3 regions of the Allobosea sp. GW823-FHT02B03 genome follow, and region 3 is predicted to be linked to each of the others. Evidence: riboswitches for the same ligand, from Rfam matches in the RefSeq annotation. Region 3 holds a riboswitch; each other region holds the start of a gene.
What was found. Region 3 has a riboswitch for cobalamin ahead of AC1REK_RS25890 (ribonucleoside-diphosphate reductase subunit alpha). Riboswitches for the same ligand answer to the same signal wherever they lie in the genome.
Positions count from the first base shown of each region.

Region 1 (5,934 bases), on a different contig from region 3:
GGACGGCGGCGAAACCCTTCAGGCGCAGCACGCCTTCGGCCTCGGCGGCCTTGGCGAGGCGGGCGACCAGTTCCTCCGGCGAGGTGGCCTCGGCCAGCGGCAGGGCGACGCTGTCGAAATCGTCATGGTCGTGGTCCGCGCCCTCGCCATGATGCGAGGGGCGCGCTGCGAGATCGGCTTCTGCAGCGGCGCCCAGCCCGATGATCAGGGCCGGCTCGACCTTGCCATGGGCGGTCTCGACCACCTTGATCGCCTTGGGCAGATGCTCGGCGATCTCGGCCTTGACGCGCTCGCGCCCTTCCGCATCGACGAGGTCGCTCTTGTTGAGCAGGATCAGGTCGGCGCAAAGGATCTGGTCCTCGAAGACCTCCTCCAGCGGGTTGTCGTGGTCGACTGACTGGTCCTGAGCCGCCTGCGCCTTCAGGGCTTCGGGATCGTCGGCGAACTGACCCTCGGCGACGGCCGGCCCGTCGACCACGGCGATCACGCCATCGACGGTGACGCGTGAGCGGATCGCCGGCCAATTGAAGGCCTGGACCAGCGGCTTCGGCAGGGCGAGGCCCGAGGTCTCGATCAGGATGTGCTGCGGCGGGTTCGGCCGGTCGAGCAGCTTCTCCAGCGCCGGCACGAAGTCATCGGCGACGGTGCAGCAGATGCAGCCATTCGGCAGTTCGACGATGTCCTCCTCCGAGCAGCCCTCGATGCCGCAGCCGGCGATGAAGGAGCCGTCGAAGCCGAGATCGCCGAATTCGTTGACGAGCACGGCGAGGCGCTTGCCGCCGGCATTCTCGAGGAGGTGGCGGACGAGGGTGGTCTTCCCGGCGCCGAGGAAGCCGGTGATGATCGTGCACGGCACCTTGCCGAGCGCGGGGTTCTGCGGAGCGTTCATTCGTTTGATCCTTGCTGGCGCGGCAGAGGAGGCACGCGCGCGACCACGCCCTTGCGGAACGAGGCGGGTCTTTCCTTCCAGGGAACGATACCGTTGGCGCTGGCGGCAAAGCTCTCCGCCGCGCCGGCGATCTCGTCGAGATGGCTGTCGGTGTCGAGGTCACCGATCAGATAGGTCCATTTGCCATCGGCGGCGAGCGCGATGGTGCAGGGCCGCTTGCAGACGGCGAGGCATTCGACCGGGACGACGGCGATGCCGCTGCTGGCCATGCGTTCGCCGAGCGCCGCCGCGAGAGCGATGCCCGGCTGGTCGAAGCCATCAGGCAGATCCGCGCGCTGGCGCCGGCAGACGGTGCAGACATGGATGGTGCAGCCCGGCTCCTGCCGGGCGACGGTCGCGAGGGCGAGATCGCCTTCGAGCATGAGAGTACTTCCTTGGGCTGGCGCGGCCGTTTCCGGCCGCGCGAGGCGTCAGGCCGCCGCGGTGGCGGCGCTGCGGCGCGTGGCCCAGGGCCAAAGCACGCCGACGGCGAAGCCGGTGGCGAGCCAGAGCGCGGCCTGGATGGCGAGCGAGAGCGCCGCGAAATGCGCCGCGATCTCGGCCGGGACCTTGCTCTCCGGCGCGACCGGATGCGGCGCACCGATCAGATGCGGCAGCAGCAAGGCGAGCACGGCGAGCGCCCTTGCCCAGGAGGCTTCGACCCGCAGGAAGACGAAGAGCGCGCCGGCGGTGACGGCGGCGGTCATCAGCCACCAGAGCTGCCGGTGCTGCAATTCGGCCGCGGCGGCGCCAGGCAGTTCCGGCGCGAGCCCCATCGCCGGGGCGAGCCCGAAGGCGAGGAAGCCGCAGACGGCCCAGGCCAGCGCCCGACGTTCATCGATCCGCTCATTGGCCGCGATCATGCCGGCGAGCAGCAGGGCGGCGAAGCCGATCGCGGTGCCGATCGTCACCAGGCTGGTGAAGGCGGTGCGCTGGAAGCCGTCCTGCGGCTTCCATTCATGCTCGCCGGTATGCTCGGCACCGGCGGCCGGATTGTTGTGCGCGAGGTGGATGCGGGCTTCGCCGTTGAAGGCGGCGAGCGTCGGTGCAGGCTGCGCGCGCAGCGCTGCCTCATAGGTTTCCGCCTTGAGGATCAGCGGCGTCGTGGTGACGTGCTGGAGCGCCGAGATCAGCAGCCCAGCCAGAAGCCCGGCCAGAAGACTGACCGTGAGAACACGAGTGACCATGATGCTTCCCCGTCAGTGGCAGGGGAAGGCGAGGCCGTGGCGGGCGTCATGCGCCGCGTTGTGGACATTCGCGGAGGCCGCGAAGCCGACGGTGTAGACCAGCACGAAGCCGAGGATCAGTGCGGCAGCGACGGCTTTCGCGCGTTCGGAGACGCTGGCCTGGCTGGAGACGGTAGCCGTATTCATCTTGGTTCACTTCCTGGCCACCCCACCGGCAGCCTGTTGGACGACATCGAAAGACGGCAGGTCTCCTGGCTCGCGGCTTGATGTCCTGCTCCGCCTTCCCGGGGAAACCCAGTGGCCGATGGCGCAGGACGCGCCGCTTACAGTTGCGGGGGCAGCCGCGGTATCGCACCGCGTTCCCTTTTCACCTCGTCGCCGAGGCACCGTCCGCAGGATCATTAGCCATCCGGCGGGCGCTGTGCAATGCAGTGCCGTCATTCTCGGTCGCAGCGAAGCGGAGAGCCGGGAATCTCCTGAACGAGATGCGCGGGCCTGCGCCCGAGCCTGACGCGGAGACCGCAGGCATGACCCTTCCCTCGCTCACCCTCGTCCTCGGCGGCGCCCGCTCCGGCAAGAGCCGGCATGCCGAGACGCTGATCGAGGCCCTGCCGGCGCCCTGGGTCTACATCGCCACCGCCCAGGCCTATGACGACGAGATGCGCGCGCGGATCGCCGAGCACCGCGCCCGACGCTCGCAGGACTGGCGGACGGTCGACGCGCCGATGGCGTTGCCCGAGGCGTTGCGTGCGGTACCGTCGGGGCAGCCCGTGCTGGTCGACTGCCTGACGCTCTGGCTGACCAATCTCATCCTGGCCGAGCGCGACATCGCCATCGCGACCGGCGAACTCATGGCGGCCTGCCGCGAGGCGCAGGGCCCGATCGTGCTGGTCTCGAACGAGGTCGGCCTCGGCATCGTGCCGGAGAATGCGCTCGCCCGCCGCTTCCGCGACGAGGCGGGGCGCCTGCACCAGCGGCTTGCGAGTCAGGCGGAACGCGTGGTCTTCATGGTCGCCGGTCTGCCCATGCAGGTGAAGTAGCAGAGAAAAGCCATGACGATCGATGACGCCGAAGCCGCCCGTCACAAGGCGAAGATGGAAAAGCGCAAAGCGGTCCAGGATGCCGAGGTCGCCGGCAAGACGCTCGAAAAGGGCCTGCTGATCGTCAACACCGGCCCCGGCAAGGGCAAGTCGACCGCCGCCTTCGGCCTGATCCTGCGGGCGCTCGGCCATGGCTGGCGGATCGGCGTCGTCCAGTTCATCAAGGGCGCCTGGTCGACCGGCGAGCGCAAGGCGCTGGACGCCTTCGGCGATCAGGTCTCCTGGCATTCGATGGGCGAAGGCTTCACCTGGGAGACGCAGGACAAGGCGCGCGACATCGCGGCGGCGACAAGAGCTTTTGAGAAAGCGAAAGAGCTGATGGCCGACGAGGGCATCAGGCTTCTGGTGCTGGACGAGCTCAACATCGCCTTGCGCTACGACTATCTGCCACTCGCCGAGGTCGTCGCCGCGCTGCAGGCCCGCCGGCCCGATCTCCACATCGTCGTCACCGGCCGCAACGCCAAGCCGGAGCTGATCGAGGCCGCCGATCTCGTCACCGAGATGACGCTGGTGAAGCACCACTTCGCCGCCGGGGTGAAGGCGCAGGAAGGGATCGAGTTCTAGAGGACGATGGCGGCAAGGCTTCCAAGCCCCGCCAGCCCCCAGAGCAGCAGACAGGCTTTCCGGTAGAGTACGAGCGCCCTTCTGATGTCCGCTGCCGTCGCCTCGGCCCGGCCGTCGCCCATCCAGCCATCATCGACCCTGACGGCGCCATAGACGCGCGGCCCGGCGAGCCGAAGCCCGAGCGCTCCGGCCATCGCCGCCTCCGGCCAGCCGGCATTGGGCGAGCGGTGGCGCCTCGCATCGCGGCGCACGGCGCGCCAGGCGGCGGAAGCATCGGCCTGCCGGTCGAGCGCCGCGGCGCCGATCAGCAGCAGCGCGGTCAGTCGCGAGGCCGGCAGGTTGACGAGATCGTCGAGCCGCGCCGCCGCCCAGCCGAAGGCGAAGTATCGCGGCGATTTGTGACCGATCATCGAATCTGCGGTGTTGATCGCCTTGTAGAGCGCCGCACCCGGCAACCCGCCGACACCGAGCCAGAAGGCCGGTGCGACGATGCCATCGGAGAAATTCTCGGACAGGCTCTCGATCGCGGCCCGCGCCACGCCGGCCTCGTCGAGGCTTTCCGGATCCCGCCCGACGATCATTGAAACCGCCTTGCGCCCGCCCGGCAGTCCGCCGTTTTCGAGACCTTCGGCGACGGCGGCGACATGTTCGTAGAGGCTGCGCTGCGCCAGCAATGTCGAGGCCAGCAAAGCGAGCGGCAGCAGCGCAAAGGCTCCGGCCAGGCGGCAGAGCCAGACCAGGACAAGGCTCGCCGCCAGCGTCGCGCAGAGCAGGATGGCGAGCGCGACGATGCCGGCGAGGCGCCTTGCGGCGAAGGCGGCGCTCTCGCGGTTCAGTCCTCGGTTCAGCGATGCGATCAGCGCCCCGATCCAGGTGACGGGATGGCCGATCCATGCGTACAAGCGCGCCGGATAGCCGAGCGCCGCTTCGATCAGCAGGGCGGCGAGGAGCAGCGGCAAGGTGTCGGGGAAGATCATGGCGGACGGGGCTGGGGCGGGAGAGGCGATCTGGCATGGCGGCGATCTCGCCACGGCCAAGGCGCTGTTTCCCAATGCGCCGGAGCCCTGGATCGATCTCTCGACCGGTATCAATCCTTTCCCCTATCCGCTTCCGGCGCTGCCGTTAAGCCTGTGGCAGCGCCTGCCCGGCGCGCGCGAAGAGGCGGCGCTGTTGGCGGCCGCGCGCAGCGCCTATCGCGTCCGGCCGGAAAGTGGCGTGGTCGCGGCCCCCGGCACGCAGATCCTGATCGAGCTCTTGCCGCGCCTCGCGCCGCAGGCGCGCGTCGCCGTGCTCGGGCCGACCTATGGCGAGCACGCGCTGGCCTGGCGCAAGGCCGGCTGCGAGGTCCGCGAGATCGCCGATCTCGCCGAGGCCGGCGGGGCCAATGTCGTGGTCGTGGTCAATCCCAACAATCCCGATGGCCGCGCCCTCGGCCTTGCGGCGCTGACGGCCCTGGCAGCGGAGCTTGCGGCCCGTGGCGGCCTGCTGGTGATCGACGAGGCCTTCGCTGATTTCCAGCCGGGAATCAGCCTGGTGCCGGCCTTGCCGGAGGGCGCTCTTGTGCTGCGTTCCTTCGGCAAGGCCTACGGGCTGGCGGGCCTGCGGCTCGGCTTCGCGATCGGCGAGGCGAGGCATGTCGAGGCGCTGCGCGGCATGCTCGGCCCCTGGGCTGTGGCGGGACCCGCACTCGAAATCGGCGCGCAGGCGCTCGCCGATGCCGGCTGGCTCGCGGCGCAGGAGCGGGAGCGGGGCGATGATGCGCGCCGGCTCGACGCTTTGCTCGCCAGGCGTGGTCGCGTCGTCGGTGGCACGGCGCTCTATCGCCTGCTCGAGACGCCCGATGCGCCGCAGCTCTTCGCGCGGCTCGGGCGCGCCGGCATCTATGTCAGGCGCTTTCAGTCCGATCCGTCGCGCCTGCGCTTCGGCTTGCCGGGCGACGAGGCGGGATGGGTGCGGCTGGCTGAGGTGCTCGCCTGATTCAGGCCGATTTTGCCGCGGGCGGGCGCGTCACGATCAGGATGCCGACGACGACGAGCGCGAAGCCGAGGGCGTGATAGAGCGCGAGCCTCTCGCCGAGGAAGAGCGTCGCGAGAATGGCGCTGAAGATCGGCAGGAGATGCATGAACATGCCGGTCCGGCCGGGGCCGAGCACCGC
Region 1 is NZ_JBXAJY010000007.1:90,606-96,539, reverse strand. Features, by position in the region: gene cobW (cobalamin biosynthesis protein CobW) at 1-889, opposite strand, end outside; gene AC1REK_RS23255 (DUF1636 family protein) at 886-1,311, opposite strand; gene AC1REK_RS23250 (CbtA family protein) at 1,360-2,115, opposite strand; gene AC1REK_RS23245 (CbtB domain-containing protein) at 2,128-2,301, opposite strand; cobalamin riboswitch at 2,340-2,521, opposite strand; gene cobU (bifunctional adenosylcobinamide kinase/adenosylcobinamide-phosphate guanylyltransferase) at 2,643-3,155, shown strand; gene cobO (cob(I)yrinic acid a,c-diamide adenosyltransferase) at 3,168-3,779, shown strand; gene cbiB (adenosylcobinamide-phosphate synthase CbiB) at 3,776-4,756, opposite strand; gene cobD (threonine-phosphate decarboxylase CobD) at 4,740-5,756, shown strand; gene AC1REK_RS23220 (DMT family transporter) at 5,758-5,934, opposite strand, start outside.
Region 1: another riboswitch for cobalamin. It lies ahead of AC1REK_RS23245 (CbtB domain-containing protein); the one in region 3 lies ahead of AC1REK_RS25890 (ribonucleoside-diphosphate reductase subunit alpha).

Region 2 (5,934 bases), on a different contig from region 3:
GGCGTCGGCGGCGTCGCTTTGCTGGACAGAGCCTCGGCGAGCGCGAGCTGGAAGTTCCGCGCCTTGCTCAGATCCGCTTCGAGCGATGCGGCGGATGCCGTGCGCCCCAAGCCCGCGAGGATCGCCGACGCGGCGCGCTGGCCGTCGAGGATTGCCGCATCGGCACCGAGAATCTCGCGCCCGTCGCCGGCAAGCAGCACGGGAATCTCTGCCCCGGGAGCCGGCTGGGGGATGCCGGCGCGGTTCGGCTCCAGCCCGTCATGGATCAGCAGATGGCGAGCCTGCAGCAGGCTCTCGGCGGAGCCCGAGCGGACCCGGATCGCGAGCCCCTGCCCCGTCTCGCTGACGCCCAGCACCTCGCTGCCACTGCGATAGGGCACGCGCTTCAAGGCGAGCGCGGCGGCATAGGCGGCCGCTTCGGCGAGCTGCGGCCCGGCCGTCATCAGGCCGGCCAGAGCTTTCGGCTTCTGCCATGGCCTTCCGCGCTCCAGCACGGCGAGCGGCGGGTTGCCGGCGCGGGCGAGCTGGGCAGCGACGGCGAGCAGCAGCGGGCCACTGCCGGCAACGACGATCGGACCTTCCGGCGGCCGGCCGGTTTCCTTGAGCAGGACCTGGGCGCCGCCCGCGCTCATTACGCCCGGCAGCTCCCACCCCTCGAACGGGTGGATCCTCTCGACCGCCCCCACCGCGACGATCGCTGCCCGGACGCGGCGCGCAAAGACCTGACCCACCCTGCGATCCTCGAAGAGGAAGCGCCCCGCGCCATCGACGCCGAGGAAGACGGTCGAGGTCCGCAGCTCGATCTGCCCCGCCGCCCGGTCGAGGCGCGAAGCCAGTTCCGCCCAGTTGCGCTGGTGCCGAGCCGGCCCCCTCCAGATCTCCGGCGCACCGGGAGCCGGCTGACGATGGATGGCGCCGCCGAGCCGGTCGCGCTGCTCTATCAGCAGCACCCGCAGACCGGCTTCCGCCAGGGTCACGGCCGCAGCGACGCCCGCAGGCCCGCCGCCGACGACAAGGACCGGTAGCTCAGTCATGGTGCAGTCCGATGCCGGGCTGGGGGGCAAGGCGCATTCCGGAACGCGCCGGCGTCAGGCAGGCTTCGACGGGCCCCTCGCCCGCAATCGCGACGACGCAGGCCTGGCAGGCGCCAATGCCACAGAACACGCGGCCACGCACGGCTCCGCCCTCGGGGCCGAGATCGGCGATGCCGGCGCGCAGCAGCGCCGCGGCGATGCTCTCGCCCGGACGGAAGGAAACCGGGCGGTCGATCCAATAGAAGCAGGGGTTCATGCCAGGGCCTCGACGGCGGCGAAGCGCTGGGGCGAGAGCAGGGAAAGATCGACGCCCGGCGCCTGGCCGAGGATCATCCGGGCAGCGCTGGCGCCCATGAACGGGCCGAGGCAGATGCCGTCGCCCTCGAAGCCGGTGGCGACCGTGACGCCGCCGAGATGCGGATGCGGGCCGATGATCGGCAGGCCGTCGCGCGAAGCGGTGCGGACACCGGCAAAGGTCCGCAGCACGCGGCGCTCGCGAAGCGGCGGATAGAGATCGAGCGCATCCCGCAGGATCGCCGAGATCGTCACGGCGTCGGTCGTCTGGTCGGCGCGGTGGTCCTCGCGGCTGCCGCCGATCAGGAACTGGCCAGTGACCAAGGGATCGATGACGAGGCCGATATGGGCGTTATCACGGACTATGCCGCGCTTGGCGGCTAGATAGGAGGCCGCCATCAGATGGCCGTCGATCGCTGGCCGGCCGGCGGCGGCGCGGTCGGTCACGACCATCTGGCCCTTCCGCGGGATCAGGACATCGCCGAGACCGAGCAGGCCGACCGAGCCGATCCCGGCGGCGACGAGGACGGCGTCGGCCGCCAGAAGCTCGCCGCGGATCGCGACCCCGACGGCCTGCCCACCCCGCATGACGATTTCGGAGACGGGCGCATTGCGCCGAACCGCGACGCTGCTCCGCTGCAGCAGGCGCTGGGTGATCTCGTAACCGAGCGCGTGGCCGTCATCGGGGATTTCGAGGGCGAAGCAGACGCCGTCGCCGAGGCCCGGAATGCGCGCCAGCAGCGTCGGCCGGTCGACATCGAGCACGCGCTCGCCGGCGGCGGCAAGATCGGCGCCGTGCTCGGCGACGAGATCAGCTTCGAGCGGCGTACGGGCGACCAGGAAGGTCGAGCGGCGATGGAACAGACCGCGCAGCAATCCATCCGCCTCGCAGCTTCCATAGAAGGCGCGAGCATGGCGGGCGAGGTCCATCATCGGCCCGGGCTTCTTGCTCGCGACCGAGACCGCGCCGTCTGAAGCGCCGGTCGCGCCGGCCGCCGGACCGGAGGCATCGAGCAGCGTGACCCGCGCCCCGGCCGCCGCCAGGAAATGCGCGGCGGCGGCGCCGACGATTCCGGCGCCGATCACGGCGACATGGAGGGAAGGAGAGCGGGCCATGCGAGGCGACGGGGCGTCCTGAAAAGCGATGCGCGACCCTCGGTCGCTTCGCCTTTCGGGTCGATCCAAATGATCCGCCCCGACTTGCGCCATTGTTTGAAAGTGGCGGAAGGCCGCCGCCTATGGATATGAGTGGGGCTCCCCGCCGCGGAACGAGCCATGCGCGAAGCCAATCTGACGCTGATCCAGACCTTCTTCATCGTCGCGCGCGACGGCTCCTATTCGGCCGCGGCCCGCAAGCTGGGGATGAGCTACCAGTCCGCCGCCAACCATGTCCGCCGGCTCGAACAGGTGCTGGAGGAGCGCCTCGTCCTCTCAGAGCAGGGCGCCAAGACGGTGACGCTGACGCCGCGCGGGCGCAGCCTCTACAAGCTCCTGCTGCCGGAGCTCGACACGGTCCTGGCGAGGCTCGACCGCACGCTCGACAAGGAGCGGCCGGTGCTGCGCATCGGCCTGCCGCAGGCGATCTTCTACTATCTGCTGCCGCCGATCCTGGCCCGGTTCCGGGAACTCTTCCCACAGGTCGAAATCCTCGCCTATGAGCGCGACACCTCCCTGCCCGAGATGATCAAGGATGGCAGCCTCGATCTGTGCATCACCGAACGCTATTTCGGTGACCCCAACGTGCCGCAGCATCTGGTCTGCACCTATCGGCCGGCACTGGTCTTCCCCACCGCCTGGGGCGCGGCGCCGGCACCGGGCGAGATTCGGGAATGGGCGCAGGGGCGCCCCTTCGTGACCTATGAGCCCGGCCAGCTGCTGCGCAACCTCGCCATCGACTATCTGCGCCCCGACGGGTCGGAGATGGAGATCGCGATCTCGACCTCCGGCAGCTCGAGCGTGAAGCGCTGCGTCGAGGCCGGGATCGGCTTCGCGATCATTCCCGCCTGGTGCCTCGATGGCAGCGAGACCAGCATCGCCGGACTCGAGATCGCCGAGTTGCCGGAGATCCCGATCTATTTCGGCGAAGCGAGCTTCCTCGCCCGCAACCCTTATGTCGTGACGCTTCGCCAGCTCTGCGGCAACCTGATGCAGACGGCGTCCGGCCCGCAGATCCCGGCCGCTTGACGCCGCTTCGCGCCGATCTATGGTCTGGCCCGATCATGGTTCTCCAGGCGTCACGCCCTGGAGCTAAGAGGGAATTCGGTGAGGCGCGCAGCGCCGAGGCCGAGGCTGCCCCCGCAACTGTAAGCGGCGAGCTCTCCACCCATCGTCCACTGGCGCTCCGGTGCCGGGAAGGCCGGGCGGAGCCAGCATCGACCCGCGAGCCAGGAGACCTGCCCTGATCATCGGAAGGTCTTTCGGGCGGGGTGCTCCGGAGGGTTGCGGACAAGCGCGGGACGAGGATCCCGCCGCTCCGTCGCAATCGCCTGCTTCCCGCCTTCATCTCGGGGAGCGATGAATCCAGATGCCCATCTCTACGAGCGCCGCCGGCGCCTTTACTCGCACCAGCTTGACAGGTCGCGGCGCAGCCCTCTATCAGTTTTGTTATAACATTACATATCAGTTCAAGTCGCGCCGGCTTGGCTCATGCCTCGGCGCTGGCCGTTCTCTCCCGCCTTCGAAGGGTTTCATGCACATGGTCCAGCGTTTCTCTCTCCCGCTGGCCCTGGCTGCCGGCCTGTGCCTCGCTTCCGGCGCGCAGGCCGCGCCGACGCAGTATCCGCTGGCGCTGGAGAACTGCAGGGAGACCATCACCTTCAACCAGGCGCCGAAGCGCGTGGTCGCCGTCGGCCAGACGCAGACCGAGATCCTCTACGCGCTCGGCCTGGGCGACCGCGTCGTCGGCACCGCCGTCTGGTTCAGCCCGGTCGCCAAGCCTTATGAGGCGGTGAACGCCAAGGTGAAGCGGCTCGCCGACAATGATCCCAGCTTCGAGGCGGTCGTCGCCCAGGAGCCCGACCTCGTCACCGCGATGTTCGAATGGCATATCGGGCCGAACGGCATCGTCGGGAAGCGCGACCAGTTCGCCAAGGTCAAGGTACCGACCTACGTTTCCCCGACCGACTGCGTCGGCAAGGACAATTCCGGCCCCGGCGACGGCGTGCGGACCAAGATGTTCTCGATGGAGCTGGTCTACCAGAACATCCGCGAATTCGGCGCAATCTTCGACGTGTCCGACCGCGCCGAGGCCCTGATCGCCGAGCTGAAGGCACGCGAGGAGAAGGCGGTGCAGTCGGTTGCCGGGATGAAGGCGCGGGACGTGCCTGTCGCCGTCTGGTTCTCCAGCAAGGACATCAAGGGCGATGCCTTCATCGCCGGCAAGAACGGCGTGCCGGCCTATATCCTGTCGAAGCTCGGGGCCCGCAACGTCATCACCACCAATGAGGAATGGCCGCTGGTCGGCTGGGAGAGCATCGCCGCCGCGAACCCCGCCGTGATCGTCGTCGTCAAGATGGACCGCCGGCGCTTTCCCGCCGACGATATCGATCTCAAGCTCAACTTCCTCAAGACCGACCCGGTGGCGAGCAAGCTCGATGCCGTCAAGCAGGACAGGATCGTGGTGATGGATGTCGGCGCGACGCGCGCCGGGCTCGACACCGTCGACGGCATCGAGGCGCTGGCACGCGGCATCGAGCGCTTCGGCCTGGCGCGGTGAGCCACTACCCCGTCCAGCCGAACTGGCCGGCGCGGATCGGCATCGCGTTCGCAGCGCTCGCCGCGCTGGTCTTCGCCATCGCGCTCGCCGTAACTATCGGCGAGATGCGGATTCCGTTGGGGACCGCCTTCCAGGCGCTTGGCAACGGGCTGTTCGATCTCGGCTATCCGGTCAGCGCGATCCAGCAGGGCGTGATCTTCGACTACCGGCTGAGCCGGGCGCTGCTGGCCGGGCTGTGCGGCGGCGCGCTGGCGCTGTCGGGCGCGATCCTGCAGGCGCTGCTGCGCAACCCGCTGGCCGAGCCCTATATCCTCGGCATCTCGGCCGGCGCCTCGACGGGCGCTGTGGCAGTGATGATCCTCGGCTTCGGCGGAGCGGTGCTGACCGTCTCCGGCGGCGCCTTTCTCGGCTCGGTCGCGGCGCTGCTGATCGTCGCGCTGCTGGCCGCCGGCGCCGGCGGGGCGAGCGACCGCGTCATCCTCGCCGGGGTCGCCGGCTCGCAGCTCTTCAACGCCGCCACGGCGACGATCGTCACGACGCTCGCCAGCGCCGAGCAGGCGCGCGGCGTGATGTTCTGGCTGCTCGGCAATTTCGGCGGCGTGCGCTGGCCGGACGTCTTCGTCGCGACGCCGGTCGCACTCGCCGGCTTCGCGATCTGCATGCTGCACGCCAAGGCGCTCGACGCCTTCGCCTTCGGGGCGGACGCCGCCGCCTCGCTCGGCGTCGCGGTGACGCGCGTGCGCATCATCCTCTTCGCGGTGACCGCGGTGATGACCGCGACCATGGTCAGCATCGTCGGCACGATCGGCTTCGTCGGCCTCGTCATCCCGCATGCCGCCCGTTTCCTGGTCGGCCCCGGCCATGCCCGCCTGCTGCCAGTCTGCCTCGTGA
Region 2 is NZ_JBXAJY010000005.1:367,237-373,170, reverse strand. Features, by position in the region: gene AC1REK_RS18865 (FAD-dependent oxidoreductase) at 1-1,034, opposite strand, end outside; gene AC1REK_RS18860 (2Fe-2S iron-sulfur cluster-binding protein) at 1,027-1,290, opposite strand; gene AC1REK_RS18855 (NAD(P)/FAD-dependent oxidoreductase) at 1,287-2,444, opposite strand; gene AC1REK_RS18850 (LysR family transcriptional regulator) at 2,604-3,512, shown strand; cobalamin riboswitch at 3,532-3,743, shown strand; gene AC1REK_RS18845 (ABC transporter substrate-binding protein) at 4,018-5,043, shown strand; gene AC1REK_RS18840 (FecCD family ABC transporter permease) at 5,040-5,934, shown strand, end outside.
Region 2: another riboswitch for cobalamin. It lies ahead of AC1REK_RS18845 (ABC transporter substrate-binding protein); the one in region 3 lies ahead of AC1REK_RS25890 (ribonucleoside-diphosphate reductase subunit alpha).

Region 3 (5,934 bases):
ATGAAGTCCTTGTAGTCGGCATGGAAGACACCGACCGAGAACCAGCCATTGGCGAAGCGGCCGCGCAGGCCGGCCTCGTAGGACTTGACGGTCTCCGGCTTGAGATCGGGGTTCGGGATCAGGTTCTGGTTGCCGAAGGGCAGCGAGGTGTAGAGCTGCTGCGCCGTCGGCATCTTGAAGCCCTGAGCGTAGCGGGCATAGAGCGAATAGGTGTCGTCGAGCCTGAAGAGCGTCCCGACCTGCGGGATCAGCTTGTGGGAATCGATGTCGCGCGGTTCCTTGCCCGGCACGATCACATAGCCGGCCCCGATGCTCGGCTCGATCTTGTAGTTGGCGTAGCGAACGCCCGGCGTGATCGTCCAACGGCCGTTCAGCAGCTCGATCTCGTCCTGCAGGAAGAAGTCGTAGCGCGTGGTGGTCGCATTGGCGAAGTTGAAGCCGCCGGCGATCGTCGTGGTGGTGACGCCGGTCGTCATGTTCCGGACGTCGTCGCGACGCTCATAGTCGGTGTTGGTGATGTCGCCCTGGAAGCCGTAGGTCAGCTTGTGGAAGGTCGAGCCCAGCGCGAAGCTCGACTTGGCCTCGATGTCGAGCTGCGAGAACTTCTCGGAGTAGTCGAGGATCCCGCGCGTGTAGCGCTGCTGGCCATTCGCCAGTGTCTGAAGCCGCTTATTGGTCATCTCGCGCTTCTGCGGCGAGAAGGACGCCTGCCAGCGGATCGAGTCCAGGAAACTGGCGCCGACATCCCACTGATGCTCGAGGGCGATGCGCTGGCGCGACTTCACCTCGTCCCGCACATAAGGACCGTTGCGGGTGCCCAGGCTGACGACATTGTAGTCCCACAGCTGGTTCACGCTCGAAGAGTTGTCGAAATACTCCCCGGTCAGCTTGAAGGTGTGGTCGGTCGTCGGTTTGAAGACCAGCTTGCCGAACGCGTTCCACACCGTGCTGTCGAGCGGATTCAGCGTGTCGCAGCCGATATAGCGCAGGCTCGGCACCGGGCAGCCCCAGCGGCCGCCATTGGCGCGGGCACGGCTGAGCTTGGCTTCCTGCGCGGTCGTGTGGCTCAGTCCGACGATGGCCTCGAGCGTCGGCGTCAGCCTGAACGCTGCGGTTCCGGTCTTGGTGAAAGCGCGGTTGAAGCTGTCGTAGTTTGCATCGAGCTTGACCGCGTAGGGCTTGTCCTTGCCCTTGAGCAGATCCTGTGGGTCGAGCGTACGGAACGAGACGATGCCGCCGAGGGCATCCGCGCCCCAAAGCACCGAGCCCGGTCCGCGCACGATCTCGACGCTCTTCAGGAAGGGCATGTCGACGAAGTTGCGGTTGCCGTCGGTGATGCGCTCGATCACGCGCGATCCGTCGACCTGCATCTGCACGCGGTTGCCGCCGACGCCGCGGATGTTGAAGCCTTCGTAGTTGCCGAAGGGGTCCGTCCCGCTGGTGATGCGGTTGACGCTGACGCCGGGCTGGTAGCGCACGAGATCCTGGATGTCGCGGGTCATGCGCTCTTCGAGTTCCGTGCGCGGAATGACCGTGACGTTACCCGGAACATCCAGCGCCAACTTCTCGCCGCGCGTGGCCGTCACGGTGATCTGGTCGAGGGAAATCGTCCCGGCCTGCGTGCCAGCAGGCGCGGTTTCCCCGACAGACTGGGCATGAGATATCGCGATCGGCGACGCCGAAAAAAGCAGTGTCGCGATTAGGTATAGATTGTAATTGTTCTTCATAGCAGTGACCCAGCCCAAAGATGCGGCTGTCTACTATGTGATTCTGGATCTTCGCAAATAGATTCATTTTTCCTAGGGCAATAAATAACTGGTTAAATTCTAAATTTAGCGTTCCGTTTGTATTGATTATCTATTTTAATTATCTGAAGTTTGGTTTGTTGCTGTAGAAATTCTAATCTAAATGCGCTCGAGATTTGACCCGCGCTCGAAATGACAGGCCCCTCCGACGGCTTGCTGACGTGCGATGGATTGACAACGGTGACGCGCGTGCCACTAGATATAGTGGTCACGGTCTCTCGAATCACCGGTTCGAGAGCTAAGAGGGAAGCCGGTGGAACACCGGCGCTGCCCCCGCAACTGTAAGCGGCGAGTTCGCGTCCATCCGTAAGTCACTGGGGTCGAAAGGCTCTGGGAAGACGGGACGAGAGCTATGACCCGCGAGCCAGGAGACCTGCCGCGACCTCGTTGAACGTCCTCGGGCGGGGTGTCCCGGTGGTGCGCTTGGCAGGTCGCGGCCTTGTGGTGCCGCGTGCCTTCTCGACGCAACCGCTCTGGCCTTTGCCCCCAACATTTGGGGTTGATGCCATGTCTCTTTCTCTTGAAGCCGAGCGGCCGGTTGCCGTTTCTCCGGCCGCCGATCTCGCGGTCACCAGGGCACCCGGCAATGAACCCGGCTACCAGGTTATTCGCCGTAACGGCGCGGTCACGCCGTTCGATCCATCGAAGATCTCGGTCGCGCTGACCAAGGCGTTTCTCGCCGTCGAGGGCTCGAACGCTGCTGCCTCGCGTCGCATCCACGAAGCCGTCGCGGAGATGACCGAGCAGGTCGTGGCGGGACTGACCCGCCGGGCCGCGAACGGCCGCACCTTCCATATCGAGGACGTCCAGGATCAGGTCGAGCTCGCGCTGATGCGCGGAGAGCATCACAAGGTCGCTCGCGCCTATGTGCTCTATCGCGAGGAGCGAGCCCGGGAGCGGGCCAGGGCGGTTGCCGAGATGCAGCCGGCGACCGCTTTGGCACCAGCATCCCACATGAAGCTTGCTGACGGCACGATGGTGCCGCTCGACGCTGCTCGCCTGGAGAAGGTCGTGCGCGAGGCCTGCGCGGGTCTCGACGGCGTCTCGGCCGAGCCGATCCTGACGGAAGCGCGCCGCAACCTCTATGACGGCATCTCGCTCGACGAACTGGCGCTGGCGCCGATCCTGGCCGCGCGTACGCTGATCGAGAGCGAGCCGAACTACGCCAAGGTCTCGGCCCGCCTTCTGCTCGACAAGCTCCGTCGCGAGGCGCTGAGCTTCGTCCATGGCCATGCCGAGCAGGCGACGCAGGAAGAGATGGCAGCCGGCTATGGCGAGTATTTCGCGGCCTATCTCAAGACCGGCATCGCCAACGAGCTGATCGACCCCGAACTCGGCCGCTTCGACATCGCCCGCATCGCCGCCGCTCTGAAGCCCGAGCGCGATTTCCAGTTCGACTATTTAGGCTTCCAGACGCTCTATGACCGCTATTTCCTGCATGTGCGCGGCAACCGCTTCGAGCTGCCGCAGGCCTTCTTCATGCGCGTCGCCATGGGCCTTAGCCTTCGCGAGATCGACCGCGAGGCGCGGACGATCGAGTTCTACGACCTGCTCTCGTCCTTCGACTTCATGGCCTCGACGCCGACGCTGTTCAACTCGGGCACGCTGCGTCCGCAGCTCTCCTCCTGCTTCCTGACGACGGTTGCCGACGATCTCGACGGCATCTTCAAGGCGGTGAAGGACAATGCGCTGCTGGCCAAATACTCGGGCGGGCTCGGCAATGACTGGACGCCGGTGCGAGGCCTCGGCGCCCATATCAAGGGCACCAATGGCGAGAGCCAGGGCGTCGTGCCCTTCCTGAAAGTCGCCAACGACACGGCGATCGCGGTCAACCAGGGCGGCAAGCGCAAGGGTGCGGTCTGCGCCTATCTCGAGACCTGGCATGTCGACATCGAGGAGTTCCTCGACCTTCGCAAGAACACCGGCGACGACCGCCGCCGCACCCATGACATGAACACGGCGAACTGGATCCCCGACCTGTTCATGCAGCGCGTCGAGGCCGGCGCCGACTGGACGCTGTTCTCGCCCGACGAGGTGCCGGACCTGCATGACCTCTATGGCAAGCCCTTCAAGACGGCCTACGAGGCCTATGAGGCCAAGGCTGCGGCCGGCCAGATCAAGGTCTTCAAGCGCGTGAAGGCGCTCGATCTCTGGCGGCGCATGCTGACCATGCTGTTCGAGACCGGGCATCCCTGGATCACCTTCAAGGATGCCTGCAATCTGCGCTCGCCGCAGCAGCATGCCGGCGTGGTGCATTCCTCGAACCTCTGCACGGAGATCACGCTCAACACCTCGGCCGACGAGGTCGCGGTCTGCAATCTGGGCTCGGTCAACCTGGCCGCGCATGTGACTGCGAACGGCCTCGATCAGGCGCGGCTGGCGCGGACCGTGAAGACCGCGATGCGGATGCTCGACAACGTCGTCGACATCAATTTCTACACGATCCCGGAGGCGCGCCGCTCGAACCTGCGCCACCGCCCGGTCGGCCTCGGCCTGATGGGCTTCCAGGATGCACTCCAGACCCTGCGCCTGCCGGCGGCGTCTGAGGAGGCGGTCGCCTTCGCCGACAACTCCATGGAGGCGATCAGCTTCCATGCGATCTCGGCCTCGGTCGGTCTCGCCGCCGAGCGCGGCCGCTATCCGAGCTTCGAGGGTTCGCTCTGGTCGAAGGGCATCCTGCCGATCGACTCGCTCGATATCCTCTCGGAGTCCCGCGATGGCGATGTCGAGCTGGACCGCTCCGCGACGCTGGATTGGGAAGGGCTGCGCGAGCGGGTGAAGACCACCGGCATGCGCAACTCCAACACGATGGCGATCGCGCCGACCGCGACGATCTCCAACATCGTCGGCGTCTCGCAGTCGATCGAGCCGTCCTACAGCCAGCTTTACGTCAAGGCGAACATGTCGGGCGACTTCACCGTGGTGAACGCCGGGCTCGTGCACGACCTCAAGGCGAGGGGGCTCTGGGACGAGGTGATGGTCTCCGACCTCAAGTATTACGACGGCAAGGTGAGCCAGATCGACCGCGTTCCCGCCGATCTGAAAGCGCTTTATGCGACCTCCTTCGAGATCCCGACGGAGTGGCTGATCCGCGCTGCGGCGCGCCGGCAGAAATGGATCGACCAGGGCCAGTCGCTCAACCTCTACATGGCCCAGCCTTCCGGCCGGAAGCTCGACGAGGCTTATCGGCTCGCCTGGCGGCTGGGCCTGAAGACGACCTATTACCTGCGCGCCTTGTCGGCGACCCATGTCGAGAAATCGACCCTGAAGGGGACCGACGGCAAGCTCAACGCGGTCTCGGCCACCGTGCCGGTCGCTGCCAAGACGGCCGCGCCGATCATCGTCGACATCCCGCTGGAAAACGGCATGGCCGTGCCCAATGCCTGCTCGCTCGACGATCCGACCTGCGAAGCCTGTCAGTAACAACCGCTGTCATTCTCCATCGCGCAACGCCGGAGAGGACATTCGCAGGGAACCCTCTCCTGGAAGGAGAGGGTTCCCTGCGCCTGCATCTTCACGCTTTCACGTTTCAAGAATGGAACATCCCATGCTCGACTGGTCCGACACCAAGCCGGCGACCCCGGCCAATCTTGCCATCCTCACCAACCCGACGCCTGCCTCAGACGCCACTGGCCTCGGCGAGATCGACCGCAATGGCGGGCGCGTCACCGTCGACGAGAAGCGCATGATCAATGCGCGCGCCGACGTGAACCAGCTCCTGCCGCTCAAGTACAAATGGGCCTGGGAGAAGTACCTCTCGGGCTGCAACAATCACTGGATGCCGACCGAGGTCTCGATGCAGGCCGACATCGCGCTGTGGAAGTCGAAGGACGGGCTTTCCGAGGACGAGCGGCGCATGCTCAAGCGCAATCTCGGCTTCTTCGCTGCGTCCGAGAGCCTCGTCGCCAACAACATCGTGCTGGCGATCTACCGCCACCTGACCAACCCCGAATGCCGGCAGTACCTGCTGCGCCAGGCCTTCGAGGAGGCGATCCACACGCACACCTTCCAGTACATCGTCGAGAGCCTCGGCCTCGACGAGGGCGAACTGTTCAACATGTATCGCGAGGTGCCTTCGATCACCGACAAGGCGGCCTGGGCGCTGAAGCACACCCAGAGCATCGAGAAT
Region 3 is NZ_JBXAJY010000008.1:257,030-262,963, reverse strand. Features, by position in the region: gene AC1REK_RS25895 (TonB-dependent hemoglobin/transferrin/lactoferrin family receptor) at 1-1,727, opposite strand, end outside; cobalamin riboswitch at 2,000-2,200, shown strand; gene AC1REK_RS25890 (ribonucleoside-diphosphate reductase subunit alpha) at 2,313-5,228, shown strand; gene AC1REK_RS25885 (ribonucleotide-diphosphate reductase subunit beta) at 5,353-5,934, shown strand, end outside.